Regions from separate parts of the Yersinia hibernica genome, predicted to be linked through region 1. Evidence: riboswitches for the same ligand, from Rfam matches in the RefSeq annotation. Region 1 holds a riboswitch; each other region holds the start of a gene.

Region 1 (3,661 bases):
GATTGTAAAATCTCAATGGGGTGAGCCGCAGTTTCTTGCGCTGCCGCCAATTCTTGCTTAGCCGCATAGTCGCGCACCTCCTGCGAAATCTTCATGGAGCAGAATTTCGGCCCACACATTGAGCAGAAATGCGCCACTTTGCCGGACTCTTGCGGCAGGGTTTCATCGTGATAAGCCCGCGCAGTGTCTGGATCAAGAGCCAAATTGAACTGATCTTCCCAGCGGAATTCGAAGCGGGCTTTTGACATGGCATTATCGCGGATCTGTGCGCCGGGGTGGCCCTTGGCCAGATCTGCCGCATGAGCAGCAATTTTATAAGTGATAAGCCCTTGCTTTACATCATCTTTGTTGGGTAGGCCAAGGTGCTCTTTCGGGGTGACATAACACAGCATGGCGCAACCAAACCAGCCAATCATGGCGGCGCCAATACCCGAGGTGAAGTGGTCATAGCCGGGGGCAATATCTGTGGTCAATGGGCCTAAGGTATAAAATGGTGCTTCGTGGCAATGCTCCAGCTCCTCGGTCATGTTGCGGCGAATCATCTGCATTGGCACATGCCCCGGGCCTTCAATCATCACCTGCACGTCATACTCCCAGGCAATTTTGGTCAATTCTCCGAGGGTATGCAGCTCGGCAAATTGGGCTTCATCATTGGCATCCTGAATAGATCCAGGACGCAGACCATCACCGAGTGATAATGAAACATCATAGGCGGCGCAAATTTGGCAAATCTCGCGAAAGTGCTGGTAGAGGAAGTTTTCCTGATGATGGGAGAGGCACCATTTCGCCATAATTGACCCACCACGGGAGACAATTCCGGTGAGCCGTTTGGCGGTCATCGGCACATAACGCAGCAACACGCCCGCATGAATCGTAAAGTAATCAACCCCTTGCTCGGCTTGTTCTAACAAGGTATCGCGGGATATCTCCCAGCTCAGGTTCTCCGCCACGCCATTGACTTTCTCCAGCGCCTGATAGATGGGCACGGTGCCGATAGGGACCGGACTGTTACGCAAAATCCATTCACGAGTTTCATGAATATAGCGGCCGGTGGACAAATCCATCACGGTATCTGCGCCCCAGCGGGTAGACCACACCAGCTTTTCCACTTCTTCTTCAATGGAGGATGTCACCGCTGAGTTACCAATGTTGGCGTTCACTTTCACCAAAAAGTTGCGACCAATAATCATCGGCTCAGATTCAGGGTGGTTAATATTGGCGGGAATTATGGCCCGACCAGCCGCCACTTCTTGGCGAACAAACTCCGGCGTGATGTTTTCCGGCAAGTTAGCACCAAAGGCTTGCCCGGGATGCTGGTGGCGTAAGACTTCACCGCGAATCCGCTCACGGCCCATATTTTCGCGAATGGCGATAAATTCCATCTCCGGCGTCACTTTACCGGCTCTGGCGTAATGCAATTGAGTCACGCATTTGCCATTAATGGCTTTTTGCGGGCGAGGCAAATGCTCAAAACGTAAATGATCCAAACCCTCATCAGCCAAACGTTGCTGAGTAAAGCCCGAGCTGAGGCTGGTCAGCGCCTCGGTATCCTGCCGGTCGGCTATCCAACTTGTGCGCAACTTGGGTAAGCCGGCATGGACATCCAGTTTAGCGCTCGGGTCGCCATAAGGGCCGGAGGTGTCATAAACCGGAATTGCTTGGTTATCTTCATAACTCGGCGTGTCTTTGCTGCCGCCGATCAATGTCGGGCTGAGCTGGATCTCGCGCATCGGAACTTGAATATCGGGGCGCGAGCCTTGCAGATAAATACGTCGCGAGTTGGGGAAAGTCACCCCTTGCAGGGTGTCGATAAATTGTTGTGCTTCGGCGCGCACTTGTTTTCGTGGGGTAACTTGACGCGCGGGTGATGAGTTTTGAGCAATATTTTTAGACATAGCAAATTCCTACCAGTGTGGTTTATAGGGAAAATTGCTTGTCTGGAGCTTGGCGGGAGTAACGATGTTTGCCAGTGAACGGCCGCCACCGGTAAGGGGAGGACGGGCCTGTAGCGATAAATTACTCTTGTTCCCTTCGCGGGTATTAACCCGATCAGGTTCCGCGGATCCCGAATTAACGGTCTCAGCCTGCGTTTGCTTCCCTAAGAAAGCAGGTGCTAGGCACTCCGACAAGAGCCCTTACTATACGAGGTTGAATTAAAACTACAAGCCCGTGCTGATGTGGGTTATTTGACCTGGCCTGCTTGCCCCACTGGCTGAGCGGCTTGCCATGACTCGGCGGCCCATTGAATTAATTGATCTTCTAGCCTGAATCTGGCATCGAGTGCTTCGCCGATATCGGATAAAGCCTGTTGAAACTCAGTGCAGCTATCTTGGTCTATCTCAATGTTTGTATAACGATCATGAAATGCCATGATAGTTTGAGTGTTATTTTTTAACGCGGGATACACTTTGGTCGTCAGCGCCATTTTTGGGCTGGACGCCCCTTCTACCTGTTTGATAATTCTATCGTAGATATGAAAATGCCCGGAGGAGAGATAATCCACCAGGTTATAGCAAAAGTTCTCCAGCGCTTTCTCATTAAGCGGGGTATGCTTTTCTTTTTGCGGCTTAATACCGATCACTGTGCAATACGAAACGAGCAGTTCTTTACGTGCATGAAGCCATTGATCAATTAATTCATTACTGCCGCCAACGCGTTGAGTCAGGCTTTCCAGTCGGTTTAGCATGAGCGACTCCATGTGTAAGAATACATTAATATGGGTTACAAAAATGTAACAAGCCGGATTCTAGATTGCCAGTGAAGTCGAGGTTGTGCAACAACGATATGGAACTACAACTTACAGGTAAAGAAAGTGGCTGGTGGATTGTCAGTCATGAAAACAAATTATGGCTACCAAAAGGGGAATTGCCGCAAGGTCATGCCGCCAATTGGTCATTACAGGGCGCAACCGCCAGACAGATTGGTGAATGGCAAGGGCAGGATGTTTGGCTTATTCGCCAACAGATGTCCACCGACATGGGATCAGTACGACAATTACTGGATGTCGATCGCGGCTTGTTCCAATTAGCGGGGCGTGGGGTGCAATTAGCGGAGTTTTACCGATCTCACCGCTATTGTGGCTATTGTGGCCATCAAATGCATGCCAGCCGCACTGAATGGGCCTGCCTGTGTAATCACTGTCGTGAACGTTATTATCCGCAAATTGCCCCTTGCGTGATTGTGGCCATTCGCCGTGGCGATGAAATTTTATTGGCGCAGCATGTTCGTCATCGCGGTGGCATTAACACCGTATTGGCCGGGTTTGTCGAAGTGGGCGAAACACTGGAGCAGGCGGTGTCCCGTGAAGTGTTGGAAGAAAGTAATATCCACATTAAAAACCTGCGTTATGTGACATCGCAGCCGTGGCCATTCCCGCATTCACTGATGATGGCGTTTATGGCGGAGTATGCCAGCGGTGAGCTGCGCCATGATCCTAAGGAGCTGCTAAATGCCGGTTGGTATCGCTATGACCAATTACCCTTGCTGCCGCCGCCAGGCACCGTGGCACGCCGATTGATTGAAGATACCGTTGTTTTATGTCGTGAAGAGCGGGAAGATGCCAGCCAATAGCTAAAAACCCTCTTTAGCCCCCGCAGGAAAGTATTATCGGGCATGCTACAATGCGGGCAGATAATCAAGGAGCTTTGTCATGAATGAGTTG
Region 2 (3,661 bases), 1.1 Mb from region 1:
CGGGCAGGCCGTGGCCCATGGCTTCTCTGCGCTGGAGCAAGCCGCTGTTGCGCTGTTGGCGGGTGACATTGTGGCCGTCAAAGGATTGGGCGGTTTTCATCTGGCCGCCGATGCGACCAATTCCGCGGCGGTGGCCCGTTTACGCGCACGTAAACAGCGGCCCACCAAGCCGCTGGCGGTGATGTTACCCAATACGAACTGGCTGAAAAATTGTGTGCAAGATGCTGATAATAAATCTTTATTGCGCTTATTACGCAGCCCGGCGGCCCCCATTGTTTTAGCCGCTAAGCAACCAAACAGCCCACTCAGCGCCGCCATTGCCCCAACGTTAGCGGAAATCGGCATCATGCTGCCCGCCAATCCGCTACAACATTTGCTGCTGCAACAGGTCGCGCGCCCATTGGTGATGACCTCCGGCAATGGCAGCGGCAAGCCACCGGCCCTGAGTAATGAACAGGCCTTAAGCGCGCTGAATGAGATTGCCGACCACTGGCTATTGCACGACCGGGACATTGTGCAGCGGGCCGATGACTCGCTGGTGCGTTTTACCCCATATGGGGCGGAAATGTTGCGCCGCGCCCGGGGCTATGTGCCGGATGCTTTCGAGCTGCCGCCGGGATTTAGTCAGCAACCGGCCATGTTGGCCCTCGGGGCTGATATGAAAAACACTTTCTGCTTACTGCGTGACAGCAATGCGGTGCTGAGTCAGCACTTGGGGGATCTGACCGATGGTGATATTGCGCGGCAACAGCAGCAATTATTAGCGCTATTTTGCGATATTTATCATTTCACCCCACAGGCGATGGTGGTGGATGCACACCCCGGTTATGTCAGTCACCGGCTCGGTAAAGAGTGGGCTGCACAGCAGAATATTCCTTGTATCGAAGTACTGCATCATCATGCGCATTTGGCCGCTTGTTTGGCGGAACATGGCTGGCCGCGCCAGGGTGGGGCGGTAATCGGTTTGGCGCTGGATGGGCTGGGGTATGGTGCTGATGGTCATTTATGGGGCGGCGAATGTTTGCGGGTAGATTATGAGAATTGTGAATATGTGGGCGGTTTGCCTGCGGTGGCCTTACCCGGCGGGGATCTGGCTTCTCGCCAGCCATGGCGCAATTTATTGGCGCAATTGCAGCGCTTTGTGCCGAATTGGCAACATTTTCCGCAAGCCGCGGCAATCCCTTTGCCGCAAGCTGAAGTGCTGGTGCGGGCCATTGCGCGTGGCATTAATGCACCGCCGGCTTCATCTGCGGGACGATTATTTGATGCGGTGGCGGCGGCGCTGAATATTGTGCCACAGGCTATCAGTTGGGAAGGCGAGGCCGCTTGTTTGTTGGAGGCGCTGGCATGGCAAAGTCCTCGCACAGTTCCGCCCGTCACTTTGCCACTGCGCGCTCACCAATTGGACTTAGCCACTTTCTGGCAGCAATGGCTGGCTTTTGATGCCTCACCGGCTGAGCGGGCTTATGCTTTCCACTTCGCACTGGCACAGGGCTTCGCCACATTGGCTCGCCAAGCGGCACAGCGTTATAATATTGATACCATTGCATTTTCTGGCGGTGTGTTACATAACCGCTTACTGCGCGAATTACTCAGCGAGCAACTGCATGACTTCAAATTATTGATGCCGCAGCGCTTGCCGGCCGGCGATGGTGGCTTAGCGCTGGGGCAGGCGCTGATCGCCGCTGCGCGCAGCTAATAATATGCTAATGCCAGCCACTAAAACTTTGCAGAATAGAATAATTCTGGGTGATGAGTATGGCTGGTTGTGTTAAAAATGAAGTTCATTGACTCGGGGTGCCACCTCGTAACAGGGGGGCTGAGATAATACCCGTATGACCTGATCTGGATTATGCCAGCGGAGGGAAGTCGAGGTATCTTAAACACCGATACCCCCTCTTGTTCGCTGGTGGGGGCATTATGAAGACTATTCACACTGACACATCAGTCACACCGGTTCTATTCCCTGACACACTGGCCGCCGCCAGTCTGCAACAATTTCGAGCCACTCCCCCATTAGTGCATTGCTTGACGAATGAAGTGGTGCAGTCATTTACTGCCAATGTGCTACTGGCGTTGGGGGCTTTTCCGGCGATGGTGGTTGAACCTGAAGAGGCGGCGCAATTTAGTGCCATGGCCAACAGTTTACTTATCAATATTGGTACGTTGCATCGGGCGCGAGCGGAATCCATGTTGGCGGCAATCAGCGCCGCCAATCAGGTGGGGACTCCTTGGGTGCTGGACCCGGTTGCTGTCGGTGGGCTGGCATATCGCACTGATTTTGCTAAAGAATTACTTCTGCTCAAGCCTGTAGCAATACGCGGTAATGCGTCGGAAATCATGGCATTGAGTGGCATCGCAACGATGGGGCGCGGGGTTGATAGCGTGGATACTTCACTGGCGGCTTTGCCTGCTGCTCGTCAATTGGCAACACAGGCCCGGACGGTCGTTGCAATAACCGGTGAAGTTGATTACATCACTGATGGTCAGCGTGTTTTTGCGGTGACTGGCGGTGATAAGCTAATGACTCGGGTGGTCGGTACCGGGTGTGCGCTCTCTGCGGTGGTGGCGGCGTTCAGTGCGCTGCAAGGTGATCGTCTACACCATGTTGCCACCGCTTGCCGGATTATGTCGCAAGTGGGCGGGCAGGTATCTCAACGCGTTGCCGGGCCGGGGAGCTTTATTCCTGCATTCCTTGATGGCTTGTATCAATTGGACACCTTGGCGTATTAATTCTGCTTGATTTTATCTCCTTCTCACCACAGTTTTATTCTCAGATTAAATCTAATATAAGCCTCTGCGGAGGCTTTTAATTTATATTCAGCAAATGTTTTTCCATGGTTTAAAATTTAAATGGAGAACATTCTCATCTTTTTGTCTTCTTGGTCTTTTTCTACATACCTGTTTTGAGTCCCCTAATAAACATATAGGAAAATATAATGGCCATTCTGAATAGTTATAAGATAGCGGCGCTATTTGCCGTCGGGATATTAGTGGCAGGATGCGCCTCAAAAGTGACGACCAGTGCGCAATACTCTGGTTTCCTCAGTGATTACAGCAAATTACAAGAGACAGAATCCGCAAGTGGTCAGAAAATATTGCGATGGGTTTCGCCTAATTTTAATGCCAAACAATATACTGGTGTTTATTATACTCCGCTAGTTTATTACCCGAGATCAACACCTACTCAGCGAGTCAGTCAGAAAACGTTAGATCAAGTATTGGCTTACGCGAATAAAAGACTTAAAGAGGCGGTTAGCCGGCAATTACCGCTAGTCAACTCGCCAAAAAAACGTAATACCTTGATTGTGCGGGGGGCGATTACCGCGGTTTCTGCTGAAGATAAAGATATTGAAGTCTATGAAATGATACCAATAGCGGCGGTGATTGCCGGAACCATGGCGGCGACAGGTAATCGTGGCCAACGCACGGCGCTCTATCTAGAGATACAGGTTATCGACTCCAATACCGGTAAACCAGTCATTGTTGTGGTGCGCAAGGCTTATGGTAAGGACGTGAGTAATAGCGGGTCACCGATTACAGCGGACGAAGTGGAAAGTACGATGGATACCTTGGTCTACGACATCATTAATTTCAAGGCAAAAAGCCAAGCTACCCCGTAACCTGTGGTGGCCACTCAGCCTCTTTGAACCCGTGGTAT
Region 3 (3,661 bases), 1.7 Mb from region 1:
TATACTCATCGATGGAATTTTATGGCAGACCAAGGTTATCGCTATTTAGTTAATGGGTATGAAAATAAAGTTCTGCACTTTTTTACCAATGATAAACCGCAAAGGACAACCTATCGTGGTACATTGATTGGGCCAAAACCAGGGGTGCTCATTGGCAAAGCTATCAATTTTAATGAGCGAAAACCTCAGGATGCAATATTGACTAGTAATCAGGCACTGGCTTATAGCCTTGATATGGAAAAGAGGGTGTGTGAACTAAAAAACATAATTGATAACAAGGATACTCATTGCACAGGAGCAGATACCAGTTGGTCTTCAACTGATTATCACGTACAGAATACCCATCTCAGTCGTTATTACATTCCTTGGTTACTGATACGAATAGTATATAGGTTATATAGCGATGAATGGACTGATGAACTGACTGCTTTCTTGCAAAAAATTGAAGCACTGGACACTCTTCTGGAGAAAAATAAAGATAAGCCCGTTGACAGTGCTGTATTAGAACAAACAAAAGCGCTATTAGTTGAATTTTTACATACTTATAGCTCATCTGAATACAGCAAAATTTGGTATCAAGCTGCACATGTTCTCAATCGTGTTGAAGTATTGATCGAGTGGGGGAGTAACTCACCGTCATAATTAAAGTATGGTGTACGTTATTCACTATTAGCTGGAATTTTTCCAGCCGTGGCGGGTATTAGGTGGTTTTGATCAAAGAATGGCCTTATTTCAGCCCTTGTGACAGTTTGACCAATCAGTGCAAAATATAAAATATGGCGATGCGAAAACATTGCGCGAGAGTCATTTATCAATCATTTATAAGTATGTAGTAGGGAGCTTAGGCTCCCTTATTTTTAATCTATCTGTGCGGGGAGTTTATATAAAATAAAGAAGCTATTAAATTGGGAAAAAACCGAGCAATAATATTCTCATTATTTTTATTTTCACCTGAATCTGGTTGTAATGAAATATATTCTCCTTGGGTTTTGACCCTGCAGGATAATGTATTATCTATTGATTTGCGGATTGGAGCCGTGGTTTGCATATTTTCAGTGAGTGGTTTTCCTTCTGCGCATTTATTCTCTGGTTGAGTAAGATATTTAGACTGAGTTTTCTCCTCTGGCAGGATAACATCAATATAACGCTTGAGAGTTTGGAGGCGACCATTGATGTCCTCTTTGTTTAGCACTGAAAAATCAAGCTGACGAATGGTTTTTATTTCTTTTGCTAACTCAATTTTATTGCGAATGTCATTTTGACCTGAAAAAAACTCAACCAGCTTAGTGGCGGTATTAACTGATTTATTTTGTATGTTGTCATTAGCAACATAATTAAGGTTGCTGCAAATGTTAATTATATGATTTATTGCTGATTTCTCTATTTCGGCTTTTTTATTTTCACTACCATTATTATAGTGAGATATTAATTCGTGAATAGCATGATTTTTTAATAGTGTTTCAGGCGAGTTACGCCAAGTTAATCGAAGTATTGGTGGTCGGTCTGAAGATATTGCAGTCGTGAATCCTGTCATATTTATTATCCTTTTCGCTGAATTAATTTTCACTATAGCATGTGAATTTTATTGAAATAAATAAGGGGCTTTATAAATCAGTATTATACCTTACTTGGATTTATGACTATTTCTCGTGGTGTTTGAGGCCCGCCTGCGGCCAAATGTAAGGCGGCCGCTCACTCTCTTGAAATTTGATGATTTTTATATTTATCATCTGGTTACATAAATAATCGGTGGCACTAATCATTGGATGAGCTAATAGGTGATTGATCTTCTACCATCAGCCCGTGATAATAACAATTCTGACTCGGGGTGCCTGTCACAAATTGTGGGATGGCTGAGATATTACCCGTATTACCTGATCTGGATTATGCCAGCGTAGGGAAGTCTCGGCACCGCTGGGTACCGCCTTCTTGACCGCCGGTTAGGAGGAATATGTTGCTTCAACCTGCCGTTTTTTCTTCAGTTATGCCCATTCCCACCACACTATTGGCCTGCTTACCTGCTGATATATCTGCGGGGGCTTATTCATGAAGCGAATTAATGCACTCACCATCGCCGGAACTGACCCGAGCGGAGGGGCGGGTATTCAAGCTGATTTAAAAACCTTTTCTGCGCTACAGGCCTTTGGCACCAGTGTTATCACCGCTTTGGTAGCGCAAAATACCCGTGGTGTGCAGTCGGTTTACTCTATCGAGCCGGATTTTGTTGCTGCTCAAATGGATTCTGTGCTGAGTGATGTGCGTATCGATAGCGCCAAGATTGGCATGTTGGCAAATGCTGAGATTGTCGATGTTGTCACCACGCAACTGCGCCGTTACCCGATTCCATTTGTGGTGCTAGACACCGTGATGGTTGCCAAAAGTGGTGATCCATTGTTGGCACCCGAGGCGGTTGATGCGGTGCGCCGTTTACTGATTCCCCAGGTGGCCCTGATAACCCCTAATTTGCCGGAGGCTGCAGCATTACTCAATTGTCAGCCTGCACATAATGAGCATGAAATGTGTGAGCAGGGGCGGGCATTGTTAGCATTAGGTTGTCAGGGGGTATTGATGAAAGGTGGGCATTTGAGTGGTGAGGAAAGCCCGGATTGGCTGTTCACCGCACAGGGCGAACAGCGTTTTGTCACTCGCCGGGTTGATACCCGACATACCCACGGCACCGGGTGCACTTTATCGGCCGCCCTCGCCGCCTTGCGGCCGCGGCACACCAATTGGGCGGACACGGTGAGTGCGGCCAAAAATTATCTGCAAGGGGCGCTGGAGCAGGCAGACACCCTCGAGGTGGGGCAGGGGGTCGGGCCGGTACATCATTTCCATCAATGGTGGTAACCCTGAGTGCTTGGCGTTACCGCGATTACTGCGTCAGTAAATAGCGCTGTGTCATCGCAAACATCGCGATGGCACGCTGCAAATGATCAGCATCAAAACGGTTAAGCAAGTAACTTTTAGCACCTTTACGCGGGCGAATACACAGTAACAGTTTCGGATTATCTGCTTCATCTTTGATCCAGTCGAACTGATAGCTGCCGATGCTTTTTTCATCTTCCCGCCAGGAAATCTGTAATGCTGGCAATGGGTTATCTGCAGTCGGTTGCCTGACGGCAAAAAAGTATTCTCCCGCCCAGAAGCCAGCATAATTTTCATCAGATTGTAAGTTTTTGGCCCGGAAAACTGGGGCCGCAGCGAGCTGGTTGATGGCATCCAATGTTATTTCTTGCTGCGCTTGTTGCCACAATGGGACGTTATTTTCAATTTGCCAACAAGCCGCACCCAAATAATCATTCAGACCACGCCAATCACTGTCCAGTTGTTGGCGTAATTCCTCGTCGAGGATATTACGGTATTGCTGCATGCCACTTGGTTGGTCGCCCAGTGTTTCGTAGGTAATTAACTCCATGGTGCGGGGTTTGCGGCGAAAACTCATCCATAACACCACTTTAGGGATACGAAATTCAATCGACTGAATGCTGAGCCGATAGCTATCCCCTTTGTTCACTACAAAGCCGTTGGCAGTGCCGCGTTTATTTTGATAGTTCCGGATTATCACTACGCTATTTAGCCCCATCCAACCCGTCACATAATGCTCACTGTCAGAGTTGGCGACATCCAGGTCTACCACCATTTGGACGATTTTATCACTCTC
Region 4 (3,661 bases), 450 kb from region 1:
AGCGCCAGGCAAGGTCCCGCATCGGATTATCCAGCACTTTTAAAGCATAGGGCACGGCCATCAGCGCATTGGTCAACATCACCAGCGCGTAAGGGGATTGTGGCAAACCCAGGGTGTCATTAAGCAATAAGAAAAAGCCGGTCGCCAACACAATGCCCGGCATCGCCAGAATCACCATCCCGCTGACTTCCAATGCTTGCCCGTAAGCTGCGTGCTGGCGCAGTTTCAATTCACGGCTGCTCCACAACAGCATCATGGTCAGGGTAATACATAATAATCCGGCCCCAATGGCGATGACCAGAGAGGTGAAGAAAGCTTGCCACAGTGCCGGTTGCTGCAACACTGTCAGCATGGTTTTATTGCTGCCATCAATCACGACGGCCAGCAATGGCGGCACCATCAATAATAATGCCGCGCCAATTAACAGTGTGTCGCCAAGGCGCGCGCCATAACTGTCTTGCGGGTTGCGCCAACTTTGCCCATGGGTATTGCCCACCGCCAACACCGAGTTTAGCCGTTGGCTCAGCACCACCAAGCCGAGGCAGCAACTCAGTTGAATCAGTGCCAGTAATGCCGCGCGCCCTAAATCGTAGTCATAACTGAGCGCTTGATAGATAGCCAGCTCGATTGTGGTAGCTTGCGGCCCGCCGCCTAAAGAGAGCACGGTGGCGAAGCTGGCGAAACACAGCATAAAAATCAGTGCAGCGGTGGGCAGAATCTGGCGGCGTAAATAGGGCCACTCGACGAGCCGGAAATGCTGCCAGCCATTCATGCCCAACTGTGCGGCTAATTGGCGCTGTTCCACGGCAATGTTTTCCAATGACTGCAAGAGTAGGCGGGTCGCCAGTGGCATATTAAAGAAGATATGCGCCAGTAAAATCCCGGGCAAACCATAAGGTGAGAAGCGGTATTCCAGCCCCAGCCAGCCAAATAACCCCGCCAGCCACCCTTGGCGGCCATAAACGGTCAAAATGCCAAAGATGGCGACCAGCACTGGCAGCACCAACGTCATCGCGCATAAGCGCAGCATCAGTTGGCGGCCGGGGAAGCGGCGGCGATATAAGGCCCGGGCCAGAAAAATCGCCGGGGTGACCGACAGCAGTGCAGAGAGAAATGCTTGCCAGAAAGTGAAACGAATCACATGCCACAAATAGCTATCATGCCAGATGCTTTGCCAGTCTGCCGCAGGGGCGTGACGCCAGATAGCGCCGAACGCCAGCAGCGCGACACCGACTATCAGCAAGGCGGCCAGTAGCCCCGGCCACAGCCAGGCGGGGATCAGCGGCTGACGGCGGATTGCCATGCTTGAACCCATTTGCCACGATTATCAGCCACGTCTTTTGCATCAAATTGCAATGCTTTTTGCGGCACTGTCAGGGTGTCAAATCCGGCCGGTAAATCCATTTTTATCACCGGATACATCCAGTTACCGGTCGGGATATGATTTTGAAATGCCGGGGTGACGATAAACTGCATAAAGCGCTGTGCCAGCTCTGGTTGTTTGCTCGACGCGACCATGCCAGCCACTTCCACTTGTAAATAGTGGCCTTCGCTAAAATCAGCCGCGGCATAGTTAGCTTTCTTTTCTTCAATCAGATGATAAGCCGGGGAGGTGGTGTAGCTGAGCACTAAGTCCCCCTCACCTTTGAGGAACAGACCATAAGCTTCGCTCCAGCCTTTGGTCACGGTGACCGTTTTTTTCGCCAGTTGCTGCCATGCTTGCGGGGCTTTATCGCCATACACTTTTTGCATCCACAGCATTAAACCGAGGCCTGGGGTGCTGGTGCGCGGGTCTTGATAAATGATTTTCCACGGCGCGCTGCTGTCGACCAATTCTTGCAGGCTTTTGGGCGGGTTTTGCAATTTGTTTTTGTCATATACAAAAGCAAAATAGCCATAATCATAGGGGACGAAAGTTTTATTCTGCCACTTTTCCGGCAAAGTCAGCTGGCTGGTATCTACCTGATTTGGCGCAAATAACCCGGTTTGCTCTGCGGCTTGAACCAGATTGTTATCCAAACCTAAAATCACATCGGCCTGACTATTTTTGCCCTCCATCCGCAGGCGGTTTAGCAGCGAAACCCCGTCTTCCAGCGCGACAAATTTCAGTTGGCAATCACACTCTGCTTCAAAGGCTTTTTTTATCGCCGGCCCAGGGCCCCAGTCGGCGGCAAAGGAGTCATAGGTATACACCGTCAATGTCGGTTTATCCGCAGCAACTGCCGCCGCAGAGAGTAAAAACAAACAGGGAATCATACATTTAAACACTTTGCACTCCTTAGGAATAAAGGTGGCAAAGGTATCTGAGGCGGTAGCTAACATCAGCCGCGTGGGGGCGATGTTCTCTTTCTCAAATCCCTTCGCCGGTGTTAACCGGATCAGGTTCGACGGGTTTACTCTCAGCCAAATGGGGAAAAACCCCCTTTAGCACCCCGTTGAGACGGCGCTATTGTAGAGATTAATCTGGACGGGTGAAAGCCGCTTTATCCCTCTGGCGGTGTAAACCAGGCGGATTTGAAGTCAAACCATCCTAATGTGTTCATGCGCACCCCGCGCATACTGTGCTGGCCATATAATTCTAGCCAGTGATGGAACAGCGGATGGAATTGATTCTGGCTGACCAATCGTTGGCTCCATTCCGCCATGGGAAGAGCATTATTACGCCATAATTCAACATCTTGGTGTAGTTCCTCGTCCAGGCAATATTGCAGTAGCGGCAGTTCATACAAGGTGGCGAAGAGGGAAAACTCCAGCGGCAAGTAGAAGTTGGCGCTGCCAAGCCAAATATCACTCTGCGCATCCCCCTGATACCATTGAGTGTAATCCACTATTTGTATTTTCAATGTTACGCCTTGGGCGGCCAGCAACTGGGTCAGTGTTTGGCTGATAGCATCAAATTCGGAATGATCACTGTAAAAAGTCAGCGTCAGCTCGGTCAAACCTTCGGGTTTCGCTTCCAATGCGGTGAGCCGGTTGTGGTGCCAGCGCGGCAACATGCCGTAGGCGGGCGACCAGTAGTGCTGATAAAAAGGATCGGCGTGACTGAGCAGGGCGACCGGGGTTATCAGTTCACACAGCCAACGGCGGGTCTCGGGAGGGCAAGTCTGGGGAGAGCGCTGGTCGAATAACAAAAAGTAGCATCCTTCTTCCAAGCGGCTTTCCAGCTCATTTTTACTGGTATCGTCCGCCTGCAATTGCACTCCAGAGTAAACCAGCTCCTCAGATAGCTCCGGTAAGACCCAGATATTGACTTCATCAACCAATGCGCGGAAACCAAAATAGTTGTCAAACGCCTGAATTTTCAATTGGCTGTGGTGATTACGAATCACCGAATAAGGGCCAGTGCCAATAGGATGTCGCCGGAAGTCCGGTTGATTTTCCCACTCTTGCGGCAAGATCATGGCGTGCACACTGCCCAATAACCACGGCAGCCAGCTATCTGGGGTACTGAGATGCACATCAATCACATACGGCGTGGGGGAGCGCACCGCCGTAATATGTGCAAAGAGAGGTTGGGGGATTAATCGGGTCAGGCTACCAATCACATCATGCATATCCAACTCACGGCCATGGTGAAAATGAATGGCCGGGCGCAAATAAAAGCGCCAATGCAAGGGACTGATGGCCTGCCAGTGATGAGATAAATCCGCTTCCAGTTCCC

What was found. A riboswitch is a leader RNA that binds a small molecule or an ion and turns the genes downstream of it on or off. The one in region 1 is predicted to bind thiamine pyrophosphate.
Region 2: it holds a riboswitch for thiamine pyrophosphate, as region 1 does, so the genes downstream of both, thiM (hydroxyethylthiazole kinase) here and thiC (phosphomethylpyrimidine synthase ThiC) in region 1, are expected to answer to the same signal.
Region 3: it holds a riboswitch for thiamine pyrophosphate, as region 1 does, so the genes downstream of both, thiD (bifunctional hydroxymethylpyrimidine kinase/phosphomethylpyrimidine kinase) here and thiC (phosphomethylpyrimidine synthase ThiC) in region 1, are expected to answer to the same signal.
Region 4: it holds a riboswitch for thiamine pyrophosphate, as region 1 does, so the genes downstream of both, thiB (thiamine ABC transporter substrate binding subunit) here and thiC (phosphomethylpyrimidine synthase ThiC) in region 1, are expected to answer to the same signal.

Annotation. Positions count from the first base shown of each region.
Region 1 is NZ_CP032487.1:336,518-340,178, forward strand. It holds gene thiC (phosphomethylpyrimidine synthase ThiC) at 1-1,895, opposite strand, end outside; TPP riboswitch at 2,010-2,135, opposite strand; gene rsd (sigma D regulator) at 2,183-2,686, opposite strand; gene nudC (NAD(+) diphosphatase) at 2,785-3,570, shown strand; gene hemE (uroporphyrinogen decarboxylase) at 3,650-3,661, shown strand, end outside.
Region 2 is NZ_CP032487.1:4,020,030-4,023,690, reverse strand. It holds gene hypF (carbamoyltransferase HypF) at 1-1,699, shown strand, start outside; TPP riboswitch at 1,784-1,884, shown strand; gene thiM (hydroxyethylthiazole kinase) at 1,921-2,733, shown strand; gene D5F51_RS18930 (DUF3313 domain-containing protein) at 2,940-3,623, shown strand.
Region 3 is NZ_CP032487.1:3,392,000-3,395,660, reverse strand. It holds gene D5F51_RS15990 (hypothetical protein) at 1-642, shown strand, start outside; gene D5F51_RS15985 (hypothetical protein) at 863-1,534, opposite strand; TPP riboswitch at 1,815-1,918, shown strand; gene thiD (bifunctional hydroxymethylpyrimidine kinase/phosphomethylpyrimidine kinase) at 2,047-2,847, shown strand; gene D5F51_RS15975 (hypothetical protein) at 2,873-3,661, opposite strand, start outside.
Region 4 is NZ_CP032487.1:789,785-793,445, forward strand. It holds gene thiP (thiamine/thiamine pyrophosphate ABC transporter permease ThiP) at 1-1,303, opposite strand, end outside; gene thiB (thiamine ABC transporter substrate binding subunit) at 1,279-2,268, opposite strand; TPP riboswitch at 2,338-2,445, opposite strand; gene sgrR (HTH-type transcriptional regulator SgrR) at 2,484-3,661, opposite strand, start outside.